One region of the Paeniglutamicibacter sp. ZC-3 genome, then DNA from elsewhere that is predicted to be linked to it. Evidence: riboswitches for the same ligand, from Rfam matches in the RefSeq annotation. Region 1 holds a riboswitch; the other holds the start of a gene.
The links. A riboswitch is a leader RNA that binds a small molecule or an ion and turns the genes downstream of it on or off. The one in region 1 is predicted to bind S-adenosylmethionine.
Positions count from the first base shown of each region.

Region 2: it holds a riboswitch for S-adenosylmethionine, as region 1 does, so the genes downstream of both, OIU93_RS16355 (flavin reductase family protein) here and OIU93_RS09440 (ABC transporter ATP-binding protein) in region 1, are expected to answer to the same signal.

Region 1 is NZ_JAOYTG010000007.1:19,470-22,671, forward strand. Features, by position in the region: gene OIU93_RS09435 (aliphatic sulfonate ABC transporter substrate-binding protein) at 1-544, opposite strand, end outside; gene OIU93_RS09440 (ABC transporter ATP-binding protein) at 631-1,443, opposite strand; SAM riboswitch class I at 1,448-1,538, opposite strand; SAM riboswitch class I at 1,962-2,059, shown strand; gene OIU93_RS09445 (acyl-CoA dehydrogenase family protein) at 2,066-3,202, shown strand, end outside.
Region 2 is NZ_JAOYTG010000018.1:75,783-78,984, forward strand. Features, by position in the region: gene rpsR (30S ribosomal protein S18) at 1-54, shown strand, start outside; gene rplI (50S ribosomal protein L9) at 70-525, shown strand; gene OIU93_RS16350 (dihydrofolate reductase family protein) at 739-1,365, shown strand; SAM riboswitch class IV at 1,609-1,721, shown strand; gene OIU93_RS16355 (flavin reductase family protein) at 1,789-2,298, shown strand; gene OIU93_RS16360 (DUF1801 domain-containing protein) at 2,393-2,818, opposite strand.

The DNA of each region.
Region 1 (3,202 bases):
CGGCGTGCTGGAGGTTTTCCACCGTCACGTCGTCGGGACCAAGCCCTGCCTGTTCCAGGGCCTGCAGCAAGAAGAAGTAAGGATCGGTTCCCTTGGTGGCAGCCACGGATTTGCCCTTCAGGTCGGAGACCTCCTTGATGGGGGAGTCCTTGGCGACCACAAGGGCAGCCCACTCGGGCTGCGAGTAGATGTCGATGGTCTTGATCGGTGAACCATTGGAGCGGGCCAGCAGGGCGGCGGAGCCCGCGGTCGATCCCACGTCGATGGCGCCCGCGCGGAGCGCTTCGTTGGCCTTGTTGGAACCGGCCGACTGCACCCAGTTCACGGTGACGCCCTGGTCCTTCAGCGATGCTTCCAGCCAGCCCTTTTCCTTGAGCACCAAGCTCAACGGGTTGTAGGTGGCGAAGTCGATGTTGAGCGTCGTGGCTTCGTTGGCGCTGGCGCCGCCGGAGCCTTCGCCGGCGCAACCGGTCAGCAGTGCGGTGGCAGTTGCCAGCGCGGTGGTGGCGATGAGCGCGCGACGCGAGAAGAATTTGCGGTTCATAAGTGGTTTCCTTGAGTGTTCGACCGCACGCCAGTGCGGCGCTGGTTCTAAGAAGCGAGTGGAGTGGAAGTGATTGGGGGCCGGTGCTAGTGGCGGTGCGCGTCAACGCCGAGCGACGCCAGCAGCGAGCTGCGCATTCGGGCCAGGGCTTCATCGCTGCGGTGGCGCGGACGTGCGCCGGGGACCGTGAGGACCTGGGTGACGGTGGCGGAGGTGGCGCCGTTCGGGCGACCCAACACCACGATGCGGTCGGCCAACTGGAGCGCCTCGTCGACGTCGTGGGTGACCAGCAAGACGGTCGTCGGGTAGGCGCCGTGGATGTCCAGCAGCAGGTCCTGCATTTTCAGGCGTGTAAGTGCATCCAGCGCGCCGAATGGTTCATCCAGCAGCAGGACTCCGGGGCGTCGGGCCAGTGCCCGTGCAAGCGAGGTGCGCTGGGCCATGCCGCCGGAAATTTCCCGCGGCCGTAAGGTGCTGTGGGCATCCAACTCGACGAGTTCCAGGAGTTCGGCTACGCGGGTGGCGCCAATGGAACGGTCCGTACCCTGGGGAAGCCCCAAAGCCACGTTCTTTTCAACGGATTGCCACGGCAGCAAGCGCGGTTCCTGGAAAGCCACGGCGCATCGGGCGTCCAGGCCGTTGACGGCGGTGCCGTCGATCAGGACCTGGCCCGTGGAGGGTCGGTCCAGTCCGGAGACCGAGCGAAGCAACGTGGACTTGCCGCAACCGCTAGGGCCAAGGATTGCCACGACTTCGCCGCCCGCGATCTCGAGGTCGACATCACCCAACACTTTGCGACCGTCGAAGCTGCGTCCAACGCCTTTGAACGTCACGCGAAGCGCCGGGTTGGAGCCGCGTGCCGGTAGGGAAAGCGTGGGGTGGTCAAGCGTGGAAGTCATGTTCTCTCCATCGTTCCTGGCGGTAGCACCGGCCTCGGTCGAGGTGGTTGCTGCGGCGTCATGGAGCCAGATCTCTCGGCCGCTCGGGATGGGTTGTTACCTTCATCAAAGTCGATCCGGCGTCATGGAGGCAAGCCGGCCGTAATGTGACGAAACGTTCGACAAGCCGGAAAGAATCGGCAATCCATCGAATGAAATTTGATGAAATAGGGAATTTTCATCTTCTTTCCACGAGCGCCAAAGTGCCGGCGGGGGACCGCCCTCCCGGCCCGCGTATCACGCGTCCAGCCGCGTGAACCCGCTGTCGGGCGGGCCGGCTGAACCTGGGGCCCCGGGTCGCCTGACCTCCGCGCCAAGGCTGGTGTCTCGTCGAAGAAATGGTTGTCGGATCGGCGTTGGGTCGCTACTGAGCCGATGCCGCGGCGGGCCAGGAAGCCCGCTGTGCCCTGTGACGCACGTGCCATTTGTGACGAACCGGGTTGTCTCCGCTTCGCCGGGGCGTGTAGAAATATGTCCAACAACCATCCAGAGCGGCCGAGAGATCTGGCTCCATGACGCCGCAGCAACCCCTTCCCCTTAATTGGGCGGTAGGTGCTCACGCCAGGACCGATGGAGAGAATTCATGGCTATCGATTCATTTGCACTAGCGCACGCCGTCGAGGCGGACCCGAACATCTTTGGCGCCGTCAACCTCGACGCATTCACCGGCGACACCCCCGCCCGACACCTGCTCAAACTCACGCCGGGCGTTCCACTGAACGGTCACTATGACGAGTTGGCTGCGATTTTCCGCCCGGTCTTCGCCAAGATCGCGGTCGGGGCCGGCGAGCGCGATGCCAACCGGACTCTCCCCTTTGAACCTGTCGGTTGGCTGAACCGGGTGCGATTCGGGGCATTGCGCATCCCGGTGGCAGCAGGTGGCTATGGGGCAAGCGTGTCCGACTTGTTCCGCCTCTTGATCGAACTCGCCGAGGCGGATTCACAGGTGGCGCACCTGTGGCGCTCACACATCGGCTTCGTCGAATCCGTGCTGTTGCTTGAGGACGATGCCTTGCGGCACCGTTGGATCGAGCGCATTGTTGCCGGCCAGATCGTCGGCAACGCCTACACCGAGCGCGGCGGGAACCGGTTGGGCACGCTCAACACGACCATTGCCAAGCAGGGCGAACGCTGGATCCTCAATGGCGAGAAATACTATTGCACCGGCACGATCTACGCCGATTGGGTCGCCGTCGCCGTGGCGCATCCGGCCCGCGCCGGCCGCCAGATCGCGGTGGTCTCCACGCAGCATTCCGGGGTCAAGATCTTTGACGACTGGGACGGATTCGGGCAGCAACTCACCGGCACCGGCTCGACCACGTTCGAGAACGTCCCGGTGGACACGATCCTGCCCGACGAACAGCAGGTCAACGACCCGGAATCCGCCATCTTCCAGCTGGTGCTCCTGGGGGTCCAAGCCGGAATCACGCGCGCGGTTCTCAATGACGTGCGCTCGTCGGTCCAGGCCCGCACTCGAAGCTTCAGCACCGGAACGGGCGTTCCGGTGCGCGAGGAACCCCAGGTGCTCCAATTGGTCGGCGAGATCTCGGGCACCGCGTTCGCCGTCGACTCCATCGTCCTGGCCGCCGTGGCGGAGATCGAGATCGCGCTTGCCGATGCCTCGCTGAGCCCGGCAGAGCGGTTTGCGGTGTGTGAACTCGCCGCGGATCGGGCGCAAGCCGTGGTCCAGCCGCTGGTTCTCTCGGCGGCGACCAAGCTT
Region 2 (3,202 bases), on a different contig from region 1:
AAGAACGCGCGTGAAGTAGCCTTGCTGCCTTACTCCGGCGCTGGCCGCGGCTAAGGAAGGTATACCAACATGGCAAAGCTCATTCTGACCCACGAAGTTACCGGCCTCGGTGCCGCAGGCGACATCGTTGAGGTGAAGGACGGTTACGCACGTAACTACCTTCTCCCGCGCGCCTTTGGCATCACCTGGACCAAGGGCGGTGAGAAGCAGGTTGAGTCGATCAAGGCCGCCCGTGCTGCTCGCGCCGTTGCTTCCCTGGAAGACGCCAAGGCACTTGCCGCTTCGCTTTCCGCCAAGCCGGTCAAGCTGACCGTCAAGGCCGGCGCTACCGGTCGCCTCTTCGGCACCGTGAAGACCGACGACATCGCCAAGGCTGTTGCAGCCGCCGGCGTTGGCGCGATCGACAAGCGCAACATCGAGATCAACGACCACATCAAGTCGACGGGTAACTACACCGCGACCGTGCGTCTGCACACCGATGTCTCCGCAACCGTTTCACTGCAGGTTGTTGCCGCAAAGAAGTAATTCCTTGTGCACCCGCCGTCTTGTGTGACGGCAAACCACTGTGGACCCCGCCCTCGGCGGGGTCCGCAGTGGTTTAAGGCCTCCTCTGGTGCATCGGGTCTGGCGCCGGGCGTTCCCGTCGAGTAGCTTGGCCAAATGGGGCAGTGCCCTCCTGGATGGACTGCCACGTCGAATCCCGGGAAAGGGTAGCCAAACAAGCGAGAAGGCGCGGTCATGAAGCTGGTATTAACGGAGTTTGTGAGTCTCGACGGGGTGTCGCAAGGCCCCGGGTCTCCCGAGGAAGACACCACCGACGGATTCACCCAGGGCGGATGGTTCGTCCCGCACATGGACGAGGCCTTTATCGAACAGGCCGCGCAATGGCTCGGCGAAGCGGACGGGCTGCTGCTTGGCCGCCGCACCTATGAGGCATTTGCCAGGGACTGGCCGCAAATCACCGACCCGGACGACCCCTTCACGGTGCTCATGAACTCCCTGCCCAAGTACGTGGCCTCGCAAACGCTTGGCGAGGGAACCTGGGATCCAACCATCGTCCTCTCCGGTGACGTGGCGGCCCGGGTTGCCGACCTCAAGGCGCGCCCCGGCAGGGAGCTGCAGATCCACGGGAGCGCCAGGCTTGCCGCTTCATTGCTCGCCGAGGGGCTGATTGACGAGCTGCGACTGGTGGTGGCGCCGGTGGTCCTTGGCCATGGAAGGCGACTCTTCCCGCAGGGAGGCGCACCCACAGGACTTCGGCTCTCCAGCACCACGAGCACCCCGGGCGGGCTTGCCATCCTGGTCTACGAACGCACCGGCGATGCGTCCTATGCGACTTATACGGGAGTTTCGGACCTCTCGTAGGTGGAAGAGGTGCCGGCCACCGCGTTTGTGGCACGTATGCCAACCATAATTCCGGGCTATGTCATCGTCTTCTTCGGCCCCAGAGCTGTCGTCCACGCGTTCGGGAACGAATGCGGGCGTCTCGGGCAACTTTGGTACCAACGAGGCAAATGATCGCACAATCTTCGATTCTTACTCTTCGTGACTTCGTATGTCGAAACAAACTTTGACGAGACGTAATTATTTCTTCTAACGTTAGTGAAGAATCAAGAGTGTCAACGCAAGGCCCTGGCCCGTTGGCCGGCAACCCTCTCACGGTAGTGGGGTGCTCCAGGTGATGATTCGGCCTACCGGAACCCCGGAGGCAAGTACCGCACACCTCGTTGGTTGGCGCGTGTGTAGCACGCACCGCGATGGTGGGCCGAAGCCGAAGGATTGAGCACCATGACACTCACCTCTGACCTCACCCCCGACACCCTGCGCAACGTCTTTGCCCAGCATCCATCCGGCATTGCCGCACTCTGCGCCATCGTTGACGGGCAACCGCAGGGAATCATTGCCTCGTCCTTTACGGTTGGCGTCTCCATGGATCCGCCGCTGGTGATGTTTGCTGTCCAGAACACCTCGAAGACCTGGCCGTTGGTGCGCACCAACGGGCGGATCGGGGTTTCAGTGCTCAGCGAAAAGAACGAGGGCGTGTGCCGGCAGATCGCCTCAAAGTCGGGGGACAGGTTCGCCGGGCTACGTCTTGATTCGACCGATGAGGGTGCGCTGTTCCTGCATGACGCCACCCTGTGGCTCGATTGCTCCGTCGAGCAAGAGGTTCCTGCAGGCGACCACCATGTGGTGCTGCTACGCGTGCACGGCCACCAGACGCACGACAACGCCCACTCACCGCTGGTGTTCCACGGTTCGGCATTCCGTCGCCTGGATGCAGAACAGCTGGTCTCCTAGGGAACCTGAAATGCGAGGGCTCAGCCTCCGTGGTACCGAATCCATGATTCGACGCCACGGGGACTGAGCCCTTTGCCTTTGCCAACACGTTTTACTAAGACGAGTGGTGCACCACGCCAGTCATGTACCGGTAGCCGTCACGGGCAAGCCGGGTGAGTACGTCCAGGTCGACGTCGGCAAGCTTGTTCACATAGAGGCACGATGCCCCGCGTTTGCACTTGCCCAATTTCTCCAATAGGGGGCCGGCGGTCGGTGCAATGGTCAGCCCGTAGAGGGCAAGGTTCGCCGCCCTCGGGGAGAAACCGATGGCGCTGGCATCCCCTTCGCGCCCCGATTCGTACTTGTAGTGGTAGCTTCCGAACCCAACGATTGTCGGACCCCACATAACCGCGGGCTCTCCGCTGACCTCTTCCATCATCCGGAGCAAGACCTCGGCATCTGCGCGCCTGGTCGGATGTGACACTGCCGATATGAATTGAGCCGGGTCAACGGCTGTCGGGGCGGTCTTGTTGGCGCTCATGCGCCCCAGTATGTCAGTCGTTGGTGATCTCCATCAATCCCCGCTATCCCCAGATCCGCGGGAAGTCCCGGCGTGTCTGTGGATAGCTTGTGGGTAACTATGAAATGGTCGCCAATCCAAGCCCGGAATCCCGGGGTTTTTGTGTGTATAACCGACTTTTCCGCGTGTGGAGGATGTGGATAAATACTTTGTATCCACAGGACCTGATCTACATAATGCCTAGTCAAATCGTTATTCTGAGGAGAAAATTGGTGTAATCCACAACGTTCTCCCCAGACTGTGCACACAACACGCCGCAAGGTTCACAGGTTATCCACACGGCCTGTGGATAACCGTGTTGGGTTTGTGGGAAAAGAGGTCTATGGTGACAGTGTTCCCCACCTA